4 regions of the Shewanella sp. 1311 genome follow, and region 2 is predicted to be linked to each of the others. Evidence: predicted binding sites of a transcription regulator. Region 2 holds the regulator's gene; each other region holds the start of a gene.
The links. The regulator sigma-54, encoded in region 2, starts transcription at its own class of promoters, with help from an activator protein. The targets are predictions, from matches to a motif close to GTTGGCACGNNNNTNGNNT.
Positions count from the first base shown of each region.

Region 1: AC5YB3_RS04325 (flagellar hook-length control protein FliK) is a predicted target of sigma-54. The motif match lies at 2,393-2,411, and genes of this name have one in related genera.
Region 3: glnA (glutamate--ammonia ligase) is a predicted target of sigma-54. The motif match lies at 2,045-2,063, and genes of this name have one in related genera.
Region 4: AC5YB3_RS04495 (flagellar assembly protein FlgT) is a predicted target of sigma-54. The motif match lies at 1,772-1,790, and genes of this name have one in related genera.

Region 1 covers NZ_CM181686.1:962,005-966,198, forward strand. Annotated here, with positions in the region: gene fliL (flagellar basal body-associated protein FliL) at 1-55, opposite strand, end outside; gene AC5YB3_RS04325 (flagellar hook-length control protein FliK) at 144-2,300, opposite strand; gene fliJ (flagellar export protein FliJ) at 2,560-3,006, opposite strand; gene fliI (flagellar protein export ATPase FliI) at 3,036-4,194, opposite strand, start outside.
Region 2 covers NZ_CM181686.1:3,391,887-3,396,080, reverse strand. Annotated here, with positions in the region: gene lptC (LPS export ABC transporter periplasmic protein LptC) at 1-419, shown strand, start outside; gene lptA (lipopolysaccharide transport periplasmic protein LptA) at 406-960, shown strand; gene lptB (LPS export ABC transporter ATP-binding protein) at 957-1,688, shown strand; gene AC5YB3_RS15190 (RNA polymerase factor sigma-54) at 1,796-3,274, shown strand; gene hpf (ribosome hibernation promoting factor) at 3,303-3,590, shown strand; gene ptsN (PTS IIA-like nitrogen regulatory protein PtsN) at 3,593-4,036, shown strand; gene rapZ (RNase adapter RapZ) at 4,033-4,194, shown strand, end outside.
Region 3 covers NZ_CM181686.1:2,986,206-2,990,399, forward strand. Annotated here, with positions in the region: partial or broken gene AC5YB3_RS13440 (dicarboxylate/amino acid:cation symporter) at 1-289, opposite strand, end outside; gene glnA (glutamate--ammonia ligase) at 548-1,957, opposite strand; gene typA (translational GTPase TypA) at 2,981-4,194, shown strand, end outside.
Region 4 covers NZ_CM181686.1:993,928-998,121, forward strand. Annotated here, with positions in the region: gene AC5YB3_RS04480 (flagella synthesis protein FlgN) at 1-370, shown strand, start outside; gene AC5YB3_RS04485 (LPP20 family lipoprotein) at 513-962, opposite strand; gene AC5YB3_RS04490 (FlgO family outer membrane protein) at 959-1,591, opposite strand; gene AC5YB3_RS04495 (flagellar assembly protein FlgT) at 1,871-3,037, shown strand; tRNA gene AC5YB3_RS04500 (tRNA-Arg) at 3,093-3,168, shown strand; gene AC5YB3_RS04505 (motility associated factor glycosyltransferase family protein) at 3,220-4,194, shown strand, end outside.

The DNA.
Region 1 (4,194 bases), 2.4 Mb from region 2:
TTTTACTTTTGGGAGCTTCGGTGTTCTCAAGTTCTAACGATTCTTCCTTAGCCATTCACTATTCTCTTTAATTTAAGCAGAAACACTTACGTTTAATTAATATGGAAACGTAACTATGTTAGTCATTGCTATAGGTTACCTACTTAAGCGTAATAATCTATACCTGAATTTACACTAGTGGCTTGATTTAAACCTAAATGTAGCTCTTCTGCCGAGATTTCATCCACATCAGTCCCATTTGAACCGCCACCATCGCCAAAACCACCCTCTCGACGTTCACCTTGGCCACCTTGAGACACATGACTATCAGCCAATTGCATCCCTTGCTCTTGCAGTAACTCGCGCAATCTCGGCATAGCTTGTTCAACCAGATCACGCGTTTGTGTCTGAGTGACATGGAACTGTACTTGGGTTTGATCGCCATGCACTTGGATTTTTACCAGCATATGCCCAAGCTCTGGGGGATCAAGCCTAATCTCAGCATGTTGAATACCTTGACTCACCATAGTGATCAACTGTTGCTTCATCACGGGTGAAAACCGTTGGATTATCTCTTGCATTTGATTCTGTTGATCTACACCTTGACGTAATGACAGCTGAACTTGCATTGTTTCCTGACGATTAACTTGTAGTGGCGTCGATGACTGAGTTAAAGAAGAAAATGACTTGATGTCAGTTGTTGATCCCTTGTCGTCGTCACCCATAACGAATGGCTTAGCATCTCTTTGAGCATCAAGCGTCACACTGTATTTAGCATCCTTTAACAAAGTCCCCGCATCCATTGCCGCTTTTGAGATATCAGCATTGACCTCAGTATCACTCACCATGCTGTCCTTAGGATCAACAGCGTTACCTAAGATGCTTTGTGCATCCAGTGTTGTAACTATAGGCTGAACTTCTACTTTACTAACCGCAACATCAACATTGGCATTTCGACTCACTTGCTGAGGTATTGCAATCTCAGCATTGCGCACTGTTGATTTATTGCTCTCGGCAGTAACGTCATCCGCATCGTTCTCACCCAAGTTAGAGGTATCAGCCACCTTGGGACTTGCCAAGTCCAATGTATCCACTCTTTCATCAGCGATTATAGATGTTACAGCCATTTCATTCTTAGTAGTCGATGGCGCTAGAGTTTCTGACTTTAAGGTTTGGCTTGCTGTATTAGGCTTCAACGTTGATTCGTCTACGTCGTCTGAGGTTGCAAGTGCCTCAGAATTAAGATCCAACCTTGCACCACGCTGTTCAGAGTTTAGACTCGCAACTTGATGCGCATATTTGTCCGTTGAAAATGATTTATCACCTTTAAGTTCATTCACATCTGCTTCTTTCAATAACACGCTTTCTAGATTTTTTGATGATGCCTTTGCCGCGGTCTCTGCTGTATCTACAAATTCAGATAAATCCAAATTTTCAGATGTTTTACTGTTCGGCGGAATGACTTGTCCCTTTAAAAATGCAGAATGAGATTCAACGCTTTTATCCGTAGATAACTGTGACTTCAATGCATCTAAAGTGTCATCAAGTAATACTTTCTTACCCTGGATTGCTTCAACGGGTAATATCTCTGCTGATGTTCCACTGGAGGCTACTAGAGTATTTTTTTGCATTATCTCTACCGATTCTTTATCAGCAGATACTTTATTAGTGGCATCAGTCTCATTTAAAGCCCCTGTATCTAGTTGAAGTTGGCCAGTTAGCTTTTTGAGTTCAGAGGAAAAAGAAGTATCAGTGTCCAATACCTTTTGGAGACTCAATAGATCGCCGTTTGAGGGCTTGCTATTACTTTTCTCAGTTGACAGGTTAACTTCACTTGACGTTAAAATATCAGCCTTACCTTGCGCTGAGCCTGAGATGTCGACAACTGGAAGCTCTGTGTTAATCGCTTTCATTGAAGCTTGTACACCCGACAGCTCAACGGTACTGAATGCATCACTTTTCAATAAAGAGTCACCAGACTCATTATTTTCCTCTTGGGAAGAGTCAGACGGCAAACTCTCTCCATCTGATGCCGTTTTTTTCATGTCATTTGCCATGCTGATCTGGGCGAAGATGAGATTTACGTCAGCGTCATCCGTTGATATGTCTTTATCTTTTACTTTATCAGTAGAGGCGAACTGCACTTTATCGTCAGTATTCGCTGTAGCCTTTTTAGGCGCGGAAATAGAAAATGAGCTAGCGGAGACTGACGCAAGTGTAGATGAAAAGTCTTCATTATTAGACTCTTGGGAAAATGTCTTAGCGGAGTTGGCCGCAGAATTGCCTGTTTTACTCAACAGGATATTGGTCATTTGTTGCATAAGTGCTCCCAAACATCACCCAGCAGAAAAAGAAAATGGCTAGGTAGAAACGTCAATTAAACACTGCGGTTGCAGGGTCATGGACTAAATTAAAGCAAATAAGATGCCAAAACTTCAGTTTTTACTGCGGCATATTGAAAAGAATAAAACTCAGGGAAAAAAGTCGAACAAATGTTCTGCACCATAAGCGGCAACAGAAAACTGAACTCATAGAGGTTAGTGAATGGCAAAGATACCGATCATTTAACGCACCATTACACTAACGCTGATGACGGCGATAAAACTGCTGAGAAGCAAATTCATCGGTCATTTTCTGCTCTCTTTTTTGTTCAACAACTTGGCGCTTCTTCTCTTTACTCGCTAACAGTAATTCCACTGCCTTACGTTTTTTCTGTTTTTCCAACCAATGCTGTTGTCGATATTCTTTTTGTTTTTCACCGTCGGCCACAACGCGATTTTGCTGAGTAATAGCGTCATCAATCTGACGAATAAAGCGATGAAACTGGTGATAGTGACTGGCACTAATGGCTTGGCCTTGCTGGGATTGCATTTGCTTCATGTATTCTAAGCGATAGTTATTGAGTGCACTGAGTTGATTCAGCCGTTTTTGACACTCTAACTGCGCCGACTTTAACAATAACGCCGCTTGTTCTTCGGCATCATTGGCGAGCTTTAACACTAACAACAAGGGATCGGCGTTAGCCATACTAGACCTCGATTAATTCGATGACGCCATTATTTACACTGTGTGGCAAGTTGCCCGAGCATGACTTGGCTATCGGCAAAACTGAATGCATCACGCATGGTTTGGCGTAAAAAAGCATTCATCGCCGGCTGTAATCGTATCGCATTATCGATTCGAGGATCGCTGCCTTGTGCGTAGGCACCAATGGAAATCAAATCCCGATTTTGCTGATACAAGGAATAAGTTTGTTTCACGCGGCGCATCGCTTCCAAATGTTCATTGGAGATCACCATAGGCGCGACTCGGCTAATAGAAGCTTCAATATCAATCGCAGGATAGTGCCCAGAGTCCGCAAGCGAACGTGACAAGACTATATGACCATCAAGAATCGCCCGCGATGCATCGGCAATGGGATCCTGTTGATCGTCCCCTTCCGTCAACACAGTATAAAATGCCGTAATTGAACCTTGACCTGGGCCACCGTTGCCGGCGCGCTCAACTAAACGCGGCAGCTTTGCAAACACTGAAGGCGGATAGCCTTTGGTGGCAGGCGGCTCACCCACAGCCAAAGCTATTTCCCGTTGAGCTTGGGCATAACGCGTCAAACTATCCATTAATAACAAGACGTTATAGCCCAAATCGCGAAAGTATTCGGCAATACGTGTCGAGGTTTCACAGGCGCGAAGGCGCATCAGCGGCGAGGTATCTGCAGGCGCGGCAACAACAACAGAACGCGCTCGACCTTTATCCCCAAGAATCTCTTCAATAAACTCTTTGACTTCACGGCCACGCTCGCCCACCAGCCCAACCACAATAATGTCGGCAGTGGTACCGCGGGTCATCATGCCTAAGAGCACACTCTTACCCACACCAGAACCAGCAAACAAGCCCATACGTTGGCCTTTACCCACAGTCAGCATGGCATTAATGGCGCGCACGCCAACGTCCAGCGGCTCGGTAATAGCACGGCGGGATAAGGGATTAATGGCAGCGCTATGTCTTGGCGCTTGTTGATCTGTCTGCAACGCACCTAAACCATCTAAAGGCACGCCGTTACCATCGAGCACGCGTCCTAACAGGGACAAGCCGACATTAAGTCCAGTTTGTTCCCCTAAAGGCACCACTCGGGCACCGGGTAATACCCCACGTAATTCTTCGATAGGCATTAAATAAAGGAGTTCACCATCAAAGCCGACGACTTCGGCAATT
Region 2 (4,194 bases):
GCAGTGTTGAGTTCAATGAACAAGGGTTAGTCAATAGCCGTGTGACGGCGAAACACATGGAACATTATGATTCAACGAATCAAACTTACTTTACTCAACCTGTTTATCTTGTTTATCCAGACCAAGGTAAAGCACAATGGCAACTCAGAGCAGATCAGGGCAAGCTAAACAAGGAAACGGGCAAGGTTGTATTAGAAAACAATGTTATTATTGATGCCATTAGCCCAGAAGAACCGATCCAGACCTTGTCCACCAGTTATCTGGAACTCGATCTCAATACGATGATAATGACCTCTGACCGCACCATTTACGTCACAGGGAAAGATTTTAATATTCAAGGCCAAGGCCTTTATGCCGACCTCAACGCGCAAGAAGTGCAATTGACCAGTCAGGTAGTAGGAACATATGAAGCAAAATAACGTATTACTTGCCAGCCTAATGCTAATAATGAGCATGAGCGCCTTTGCTAAAGTCGACGACCTGAAACAGGAAGTCAAAATCAAGGCTGTGAGCCAAACGGCAGATATCAAGAACAACCAGATCATCTTCTTTGGTCCGGTTGAAGTCACCCAAGGTTCGATTAAAATCCATGCAGATCAACTGCGTGCATTTTCTGCCGAAGGTGAAAATAGCAAAATTTTAGTGGCCACTGGCAACCCTGCGACGTACAGCCAAGTATTAGACGATGGCCGTCCAGCCTCGGCGAGCGCGAAAGAAATTCGTTACGATATGGCGAGCCGCACCCTGACACTTAAAGGTTTAGCCTCGTTAGATCAAGCGGGCAGCCAAGTGACGGGTAATTTAATCCGCTACAACATCATCCAGCAAAAATTGATTGCCGAGAGTACCGGCAGTGGCGACGATCGCGTGATCACTATCATTCAGCCAGAAAGCTATCAAGATGATGCCAAACCAGACGCGCCAGCAGATAAACCTGTGAAAAAGCAGGACTCTAAATGACCCAAATCACCCTAAGAGCACAAAATCTGGCGAAGAGTTACAAGAGTCGCCAAGTGGTTAAAGACGTCAGTCTGACGGTAAAAACCGGTCAGGTCGTTGGCCTACTCGGCCCGAACGGCGCGGGTAAAACCACCACCTTTTACATGGTCGTTGGTCTGGTTAAAAGCGATAAAGGCCACATCTTTATCGACGATGATGATTTAACCGCAGATCCTATGCACCTGCGCGCCCGCAAAGGCATAGGTTACTTGCCACAGGAAGCCAGTATCTTCCGTAAACTGACCGTCCATGACAACATCATGGCCGTGCTTCAAACGCGTAAAGAACTAAAAAAAGAGCAAAGGGAAGAAGAGCTAGAGCATCTGCTTGAAGAGTTCCACATCACCCACATCCGTGACAGCCAAGGCATGTCATTGTCGGGCGGTGAACGTCGCCGTGTCGAAATTGCGCGGGCGTTAGCAGCAAATCCTAAGTTCATTTTGCTAGATGAACCCTTTGCTGGTGTCGATCCGATTTCGGTTATCGACATTAAAAAGATTATCGAACAGCTCAAAAGTCGTGGCCTTGGCGTGTTGATCACAGACCACAATGTCCGTGAGACATTAGATGTGTGTGAACATGCCTATATCGTGAGTCACGGAAACTTGATTGCCGAAGGAACACCCGCAGAGATCTTAGACAATCAGCAAGTTAGGGCTGTGTACTTAGGTGAACAATTCAGGCTATAGTTAATCAAGCGGAGCCAATGCAGGCAATTTATGCCACCATTGGACTCCACTCAAGATGATAACAAGCGACCTCATCCAACAATAATAACGTAGGGATCAGCGGTAACATGAAAGCGTCACTCCAGCTCAAACTGGGTCAACAGTTAACCATGACGCCACAATTACAACAGGCCATCCGTCTGTTGCAACTGTCGTCATTAGAACTGCAGCAAGAGATCCAGCAAGCCTTAGATTCTAATCCCCTTCTCGAGCTGGAAGAGGATCAATTCGACGCCACTAAAGACCCTGTAAACCAAACGCTATCCGATACGGATTTCAGTGAATCTAGCACCCTGCCGCCAGAAAAAGACAGCTCCACCATAGACACGGCAGAGTCCTTAACCAAAGAATCCATGCCCGACGAACTCCCCATGGACACCACTTGGGATGAAGTGTTCACCGCCTCTCCCAATTCTGGCCCCGGCGGCAGTCGTGAAGACGATATGCCCTTCCAAGGTGAGACCAGTGAAGGCTTGTATGAACACTTAGAATGGCAAAAAAACCTCACACCGTTTTCTGAAACCGATTTAGCCATTGCCACCGCCATTATTGATGCCATCGACGATCAAGGCTATCTCACCCAAAGCACTGACGAAATCCTCGAAGCCATGGGCAATTCTGAGGTTGAGCTCGACGAAGTCGAAGCTGTACTCAAGCGCATTCAACATTTTGATCCCATTGGTGTTGCCGCCCGCGATTTAAGCGAGTGCCTGTTGATCCAACTGTCGCATTTCGCCGCTGACACGCCCAACCTAGAAAACGCCCGCATGCTGATCAAAGATCATTTAGATCTGATCGCCGCCCGCGATTTTAGATTGTTGATGCGTAAGACTAAATTAAAAGAGGATGAGTTAAGAGACGGCATCGCGCTTATCCAAACCCTCAATCCCCGCCCAGGTTTATTGATTACGCCCAACGATGACGAATACGTCATCCCAGATGTGTCAGTGTCGAAGAAAAATGGCCGTTGGGTGGTTGAGCTTAATCCTGACTGCATGCCAAAAATCAATGTAAATCAACATTATGCTTCGATGGCGCGCAGCACTAAAAGCCAAGCCGATAGCCAATTTATTCGTGGTCATCTGCAAGAGGCTAAATGGTTTATCAAGAGTTTAGAGAGCCGTAATGATACCCTGTTGAAGGTGGCGAACTGTATCGTCCAATATCAGCAAGGTTTCTTTGAATACGGTGAAGAAGCCATGAAACCTATGGTGCTGAACGATATTGCCGAAGCGGTAGAAATGCATGAGTCGACCATCTCAAGGGTGACGACACAGAAATACATGCATACCCCTAAGGGACTTTTTGAACTAAAATACTTCTTCTCTAGCCACGTCGGTACTGACGATGGTGGGGAATGCTCATCCACAGCAATCAGAGCCTTCATTAAGAAACTGGTTGCAGCGGAAAACCAGAAAAAACCATTAAGCGACAGTAAGATGGCACAACTTCTGGCAGAACAAGGGATCAACGTAGCCCGCAGAACCATTGCGAAGTACCGAGAGGCTATGCTCATTCCGCCTTCTAATCAGCGTAAAAGTTTATAACCTACAGTGGATATCGGAGGACGTTTCTATGCAAATAAACCTGAGTGGACACCATGTCGAAATTACCGAATCGTTACGTGCATATGTAGAAGAAAAGTTTTCAAAACTTGAACGCCATTTCGAACAGATCAATAATGTGCACGTTGTGCTCAATGTCGAGAAAATGCAACAGATTGCCGAAGCGAGAATAAATCTTATCGGTGGTGAAGTTTTTGCTACTTCAGAGCATGCTGACATGTATGCCGCTATAGACGCCCTGATTGACAAGCTTGATCGTCAGGTTATTAAACACAAAGAGAAGTTAACAAAACACTAATAATGGAACTTTGTACCATACTGCGGCCGGAGTGCACTACCTGCGCCACTCCGGGCAGCAAGAAAAAGGTACTGGAACTCATCAGCGACTTAGTCGCTGCCCAGTACCCGACCCTCTCATCTCAAGAGATATTCGAAAGCCTAGTGGCGCGCGAAAAGATGGGGAGCACAGGTATAGGTAACGGCATCGCCATTCCACATGGTCGACTAGCCGATATAGATCAGCCCATTGCCATACTCATTAAGTGTGAAGAGCCGATAGCATTCGATGCTATCGATAAGCAACCTGTTGATATTTTATTTGCACTACTGGTGCCTGCAGACCAATGTCAGCAGCACTTAAGTACCTTGTCTTGCATGGCCGAAAAGCTGAGCGACAAGCAAATATTAAAGCAATTACGCAAGACGCATGATGAAACGGAACTCTATCAGGTAATCACTGGATGAAACTGGTCATAGTGTCGGGCCGCTCAGGCTCAGGCAAATCTGTCGCCCTAAGGGTACTCGAAGATCTCGGCTATTATTGTGTCGATAACCTTCCCTTGCCCTTAATCGGCACTTTGCTTGAGCAACTCAAAGGCAGTAACGATCTCGTCGCCATTAGT
Region 3 (4,194 bases), 410 kb from region 2:
GATAATAAACCTGAAAAGTCATTGGTGGTCAGCAGGCCGACAAAATCCATCGTCCCCGCAGTATCGCTGATGGTTTGATTGAGATCTAAGGTAACACCTTGGGCGGGGTCGAAAAATAAGGCCAGCCCGATAATGCCCACGGCGGGGATAATCGCCATCACTATAGACACCGCCATGATTGACACTAACAGAGCGCCAGTTCTGGCAACCCGACACCGAGCACGCCGCCCAACAATAACGCGGTGAGCAGCACGATGGAATCTTTATAAGGTTTTATCTTTTGCCACATAGGTAAACGCCTATTGTTATTTTTATGAATAAGATGCGCCCAAGTGATCAGGATTAATCGTGCTGCATGGACATTCTCAAGCTAGCGATTGCATTGAGTGAGTGCAAGGTGTGATTGATTTTAAATCGAAAAGGTTTGAAATCTATACGTGATGGATTTTGATTTTTATGATTAATGGATTTGGCTTTATAGCTAGTCAGAGCTTCATCTATAAAAAAGCCCCGACAATTCGGGGCTTAATCAATTTGCGAGTAAGGATTACAAGCTGTAGTACATTTCAAACTCAAGTGGGTGAGTTGTACGTGCTACGCGCTCAGCTTCAGCTGTTTTCAGTACGATATAAGATTGGATGAAATCTTCACTGAACACGCCGCCTTTAGTCAGGAACTCATGGTCAGCTTGCAGGTTTTCAAGGGCGTTTTCTAATGACGTTGCCACTTGTGGGATTTCAGCCGCTTCTTCTGGAGGCAGATCGTACAGATCTTTGTCCATCGCTTCACCTGGGTGGATCTTGTTTTGGATACCGTCAAGACCCGCCATCAGCAGCGCTGCGAAACCTAAGTATGGGTTTGCATGTGGATCTGGGAAACGCGCTTCGATACGACGGCCTTTAGGGCTTGGTACCACAGGAATGCGGATTGATGCAGAGCGGTTACGGGCAGAGTAGGCCAACATAACAGGTGCTTCAAAGTGTGGCACTAAACGCTTGTAAGAGTTAGTGCTTGGGTTAGTGAAAGCGTTCAGCGCGCGAGCGTGCTTGATGATACCACCTATGTAGTACAGAGCCGTTTCACTTAAACCCGCGTATTTGTCGCCAGCGAACAAGTTAACACCGTCTTTCGCCAGAGATTGGTGAACGTGCATGCCGCTACCGTTGTCGCCAACGATGGGTTTAGGCATGAAAGTCGCCGTCTTACCGTAAGCGTGTGCCATGTTGTGCACTACGTACTTCAGAATTTGGATTTCATCCGCTTTTTTAGTTAACGTGTTGAAGCGAGTTGCGATTTCGTTTTGACCCGCAGTCGCCACTTCGTGGTGATGCGCTTCAACCACTTGACCCATTTCTTCAAGCACTAAACACATAGCGCTACGTAGGTCTTGTGATGAGTCAACCGGTGCAACTGGGAAGTAACCGCCTTTAGTGAATGGACGGTGACCTGTGTTGCCGCCTTCGTAGCTAGTGCCTGAGTTCCAAGCCGCTTCTTTAGCGTCGATCTTAACGAAACAACCTGACATGTCAGTACCGAAACGGACATCATCAAATAGGAAGAATTCTGGTTCTGGGCCAATCAAAACAGTATCAGCGATACCAGTAGAGATTAGGTAAGCTTCTGCTTTTTTAGCAATTGAACGTGGATCACGGTCATAACCCGTCATAGTACCTGGTTCAAGAATGTCACAACGGATCAGTGCTGTGGTTTCTTCGGTGAAAGGATCCAGTACGAATGTCGTTGGATCTGGCATCAGTACCATGTCTGATTCGTTAATGCCCTTCCAACCTGCGATAGAAGAACCGTCAAACATTTTGCCGTCTTCGAAGAAATCAGCATCTACCTGATGAGAAGGAATAGATACGTGCTGCTCTTTACCTTTAGTGTCGGTAAAACGTAAATCAACGAACTTAACTTCTAATTCTTCAAGTTGCTTTAAAACTGATTCAACTGACATTCTCAAGCCTCCGGTAGGGTAAAGGGATGCCCCTTCTATAATCTTTTAACTCAAGTGATTTATCTTGAGCCAAACTTACGAGCGATAAAGCGATATCCATGCCAATAATTTAACTAGCTGATTAACATGGTTTAAAATCTTTGTTGCACTTAATTGGATTCGTGTTTGCACCACTATGGTGCTTTTGGCTGTGGCATTTTGGTGCATCAATCCATTTTGGTGCGCACTGAATTGATTCATGCAAACCTAGGCTGGGATCCAAACTAATAACATGCACTGCTTATGTGGCAGTGAGATGGCAGTGACGCCTTGGCTCACATTAGTCGCATAAGGACAGCAGCAGTGAATCTAGCACATCTTTTCAGCACAGAACGGGACTATTTCTCTGGGCTGTTTCGCCGCCGCAAAATTGTCATAAAACCACGCTAGTCTGTCCAACTATGGCACGCATTCTCAATCCAATAGTGGTTTATTATCATATTATTAGGAAAGAGTTCGTTCTCATGTGCGAAATGTCTTTGCTGTTCACAGACCAAGTGAATCAATGATGCGTAATAAAGGTATAGCGTGACAATGAAGTGAGTCTTAAAGACATTCAGTTTTCGCGGTCATAAACGCCAATATGAATGCTCAGTTAAATGTACGCTAGAATTTATTGCTGTTTCTCGGTGAGATGATTTCATCGCGGTGACATCACTTTTAATTGATGTTTAAATCAGCAGAAATGGTTTGCGTCTAGAGTATGAAAAATAGCAAATTCAGCTGCTTAACTCTGATTTTTCCTACGAATATGGCAATTGAACAGTGCTTTAACTGTGGCGGTAGAGGATTTCACTCAATGGAATATTGGCAGGAATTACCCAAGGATTGGCGGATTGTTTTATAAGTGTTCAAAAATAATCCTGTGCGCCAAGGCCGCTCTGGAGTAGAATGGCACGCTTTTTATTGTGGCGGATCGAGCTAGATCGCCATAACGAATTACTGAAATATCCCTATTTTTGTTTGATGGTAAGAGGTTTATCCGTGCTAGAGAATTTACGTAACATCGCCATTATTGCACACGTTGACCATGGCAAAACGACCCTGGTAGACAAGTTGCTGTCACAGTCAGGCACCCTTGCAACCCGAGGAGAAGCCACTGAGCGGGTGATGGACTCCAACGATCTTGAAAAGGAACGTGGGATCACGATTCTGGCAAAGAATACTGCCATCAAGTGGAACGACTACCGTATTAACATCGTTGATACCCCAGGCCACGCCGATTTCGGTGGTGAGGTTGAGCGTGTTCTGTCTATGGTTGACTCAGTATTATTACTGGTTGATGCCGTTGACGGTCCAATGCCACAAACTCGCTTCGTAACGAAGAAAGCGTTTGCTCAAGGCTTAAAGCCAATCGTTGTTATCAACAAGATTGACCGTCCAGGTGCACGCCCAGATTGGGTTATCGACCAAGTATTCGACCTGTTCGACAACTTAGGCGCAACCGACGAGCAGTTAGATTTCCCAATCGTTTACGCTTCTGCGTTAAACGGTTTTGCAACTTTAGATCCGGATGTAGCGAGCGATGATATGACGCCGCTGTTCCAAACTATCGTTGAAAAAGTATCTTTCCCAGATGCTGACGCCGAAGGTTCGTTCCAGATGCAAATTTCGCAAATCGACTACAACTCATACGTGGGTGTTATCGGTATCGGCCGCATCAAGCGTGGTAGCGTTAAAACTAACCAACAAGTGACCATTATTGGCGCTGATGGCAAAACTCGTAACGGTAAAATGGGCCAAGTATTAGGTTACATGGGTCTAGACCGTACTGAAGTTGAAATTGCTAACGCGGGCGACATCGTTGCTATCACAGGTTTAGGCGAGCTGAAAATTTCTGACACTATCTGTGCCGTTGGCGCAGTAGAAGCAATGCCTGCTTTGACTGTTGATGAACCAACTCTGACCATGACTTTCCAAGTTAACACTTCACCTTTTGCTGGTAAAGAAGGTAAGTATGTGACTTCACGTAACATTCTGGAACGTCTGCAAACAGAATTAGTCCACAACGTGGCACTGCGTGTTGAAGAAACAGAAAGTCCAGATCGCTTCCGCGTATCTGGTCGTGGTGAATTGCATTTATCAATCCTGATTGAAAACATGCGTCGTGAAGGTTACGAGTTAGCCGTATCACGTCCAGAAGTAATTCTGAAAACCATCGACGGTGAACTGTGTGAACCATACGAGACGTTGACTGT
Region 4 (4,194 bases), 2.4 Mb from region 2:
GCAAATAATACTCAAGGAAAAAGGCGCTTTGGTTGACCAAAACGCCGATTTACTGCTTTCTCTTGCTAACGAAAAATCACAATGTCTAAAAGAACTCAAGACTAATGACGATATTCTGGCAAACCACACTGATAAGTCTCAACTCACTCAGCAAAGTGAACTCGTGCATAAAATGGCCGTTGTCAAAGACGCATTAACTGAATGCAAAGAACTGAACGATCAAAATGCCAGTTTAATTGAGATGAATTTAGCCAGTCTCAATCGCTTCGCTCAAGCTTTACAAGCCAGCAGAAACGCCTCCAGCCTTACGTATAACGATAAAGGCAAGACCTCAACTATCTCAAGTTTAGGTAATGATTTAAAGGCCTAACAGGCGCATCAATTCCCACTCTGTATTTCCCGCTTCTAAGCTCTGCTCTGATTAAAGATTAGACTTTGATACTTGTGCAGGAAAAGAAAAGCCGCATAACTACTCGCATAGTACGCGGCTCAATAGAGTCATGTAGAAATGACTAGAAATACGTGACTTCTTTCACTCGCTGTGGACGACTCTGTTGTTGATACAGCGCCCATACCTGTGAAAAATCCAGTTCTAACTCAGTGACATAATGATCGCCTGCCGGATAACTCTTAACGACCCGCGCCCCACGGATCACGCCAGAAACCGACGCTTTAACATTATCGTCCGTCAACATCCAATCACTGACACTGCTGTTTGCCGTTATTTTCTGCCCATAAACTTGTTCTGCTAATTCACGATAGGCCACAATTTTTGATGCTTGCATGGCCATCAACACTCTTTGTGATTGCTCTTTAGCCGGTTGAGTCGCTAAGGGCGCATATCCTATGGCCGTTAACTTAGGAAAACTCGGCGGCGGCACATCTTCCCATTGCACATATCTATCTTTAGCAGCGCAGCCAGTTAGCATTAGCGCCGCAATAACTAAAAGGTAGCGTTTCATTTTCCGTCTCCTAAAACACGCACTTCATTCATGCCTGGACTCGCCTGACGATATAAGATGCCATTTTGTGACACAATTTGCTCCGAAGGCTGCATGTAGTTTGCCAACTCTTTTTGAGTCACAAAAGTTTGAGAGGCCGATACCACACGATTGTTACTTATGTTCACAATCCGAGTATTGATCGCCATACCATTGGTAACTGGGCTCATAGTCGAAACGACAAGATGCTCAACGGGAAGATTTTTCGACAATTGTTGCCAATCTCGCGTCAAAATAAAATCCCCATTAGCCGTCACTCTCAAGCCATCTGCTAAATTTAAATCAACCACATTAAACTGAAAGCTATGGAGCGACGTCATTAATCCTTGCTGTAACTGCTGCGCCAACGCATTTGTGCCATTCATGTCACCCACTAATACAGGGGTGGCGACGACAATTGGCTGATCAGAGCGCAGAGCATCATTTTGCTTAACGAGCTCTGTCACAATTCGCTGTGCTAAATGGTTGATCACTGCCGTTGGCGGCAACCCATTGCCATCCACTAAACTCGGCTTGGGCGGTGTAACCGATTTAGCCACACATCCACCTAACATCAGTAATGTTAAGGGAATAATCACACGCTTTAGCATTGGATTTACCTCATCTGTGGGTGTACTGGCAATTAAATAACTCACACTCTATGCGTCTCATTTTTGTGAGTAACAAAAGCCAGCAATCTTCGGACCAAAATTGCTCCAGCCCGACAATATTATGCTCATACGCTGTATATCGACTGCGCCAATGGAAACTTTATCGAAAACTCTCGTTAGTCAGGCATGAAATTTGCTTTGTCGGTATATTAGGTTAAGTGTCAGGAAACTGGCTCGATTAGCAAGCTCGCCAATAGCTTAGCGATAAGGATTGTATTGATGCACATACCACGTTCAGCTTCGCTCATCATTTTGAGCCTTGCACTGCTGTCTTTACCTATTCGAGCCGAATGGATGGAAGCCAGTGGTGAAGCGACTATTATCAATGGTAATACGGCTCAAGCAAGGGAAGAAGCGATTAATCAAGCCGTTAGCTACGCGACATTAAGCACGGGCATTCAAATCTCCAGTGAACAACAAACCTCTAACGGAAACCTTACACAGAATAACTTCGCGATAAATCGCAACGCCCAAGCCATCAGCATCCAACTCGTTAGCGAACGAATCCAGGGAAACAAAATTTATGTGTCCTTACGACTCGATCTAAATGATGATCCTACGCAGCAGTGTCCAAATGGACAATTAAAGGCCGCGATTTTAATTCCTCAAGCACAAATCAAAGATCGTACTCAGCTCAGATACGGACAGCTTTCCGGTTTTGAAGAAGTTATTTCCGAAAAACTAGGCAGTGTTATAGAAGATTACTCTTCCACAGGTTTTAGCCACACTCACGCTAAAGAGCTGCTCGACATTAAACAAGATCTAGTGGATATTCGCGGTTATCGACTCCCAAGCTGGCTTAGTGAAATTACCGACAGCCAATATATCCTCCAACCACAAATTATGGATATCTCAATGGAGCCAGTGCAGGCAACCTTCCTAGGATTTTGGGATGAAGCTCCACTCAGGCAATTCCAGTTCAAACTTAGCCTCTATCATGGGATCAGTGGCGAAGAAGTTTGGAGTAAAAGCTACAGCACATCGGCGCCATGGGAATTTGAAGAACAAGCCATTATTGCCCCGAATACGGACAGATTCTGGCGATCATCCTATGGCAAAAATATTACTAAGTTAATGCAACAGGCTACCCATGATTTAGACAGCACACTCAATTGCAGACCCTTACTCGGCCAAGTCGTGAGCCGCCAAGCGGACAGGATCATTTTAAATCTCGGCCGTAAACATGGCATTCGTGTCGGGGATAAATTCCAAGTCGTATTACAGCAAAACCTACCCGATCGACTCAATGAAATGCGCGCCGTCGCAACCAAAAGCCGAGCCACGGTAAAAATCGAACAAGTGAGTGAAGAAAGCTCTACAGCAGTACTTTTAGACCAAAATGCAGCCTACAATGTGCAGATAAACGACATAGCGCTTAAGATTTAAGCAACTAAATCATAAGCCTTTTAATCAGAGATAAAACCAGTATAATCACTGTCGTCTCTCTATAGCTCAACAGGATAGAGCAGCCGCCTCCTAAGCGGCCGATCGGGGTTCGAGTCCCTGTGGAGAGACCAGATAGTGACCTTGGTGATATCAAACTCCCAGAAATCTTCCGGAGAAACGGAATGACCGAGCTATTTGCGTCTAATCTCAATATTATCGTCAAGCGTTGGCCTATCGTAGCAGCTGCGGTCAAAAACCAAACTATCAATGAATTAGATGCCCACCTTGTCAACGGTCGCAATCAAACTATCAGTGTCAATGGCATTCAACTCAGCAGCCGCCATGACCGCCTTGCCGAAGCCCAGCTCTTTATCAGCACATTACCTACAGATGCAACTCACGTAACCGTCTACGGTGTCGGTATGGGAGATGTACCAAGTTTACTTATCGATAATCCACAGTATCTTTCAATTGATGTTTGCATTTTAAATCTCAGCGTTTTTGCCCTTCTCATCAGTTACACAGATCAAAGCGAATGGTTAAAACATCCAAACATTAATTTAACTGCGCTTCCAAGCGCAAAGTTAAATTTTCCTAATATTGCAATTACGCCAGATCTCACTCTTGTCAGTGATGAAAATGCGACTCTCAGAGACTTATTAGTCATGGAACTCAATCGTGAGTTCTCTAATCAACGACATCAGTCTGATGATCCTGCAATATTAAAACGCTTCGAGGATAACCAACTTTATATTACTCACGATCCTGATGCCGCGAGCTTAATAAATAGTCATAGTAGCTATAAAGCTATCGTGATTGGCTCGGGTCCTTCTTTAGAAGAGCATTATGATTATCTGCAACAAATTAGTTCAAGTTCCCATAGGCCACTCATCATAGCGGCCGATACTGCATTACGTGGTTTACTTCACAATAATATAAAACCAGATATTGTGATCTGCATTGACGGATTGATAGGTGAATACCATTTACCGCTAGCCTCGACTCATGACATCAATCTTGTTTATTTTCCCCGAGTTGATCCAATGGTACTTAATGCTTGGTTAGGCCAAAGATTTATTGCCTATGGAGGCAGTCAGATATACGACAAGCTCGCTTCTCGATATCCCAAACTAAGACTGTTCACGAGTGGAAGCGTC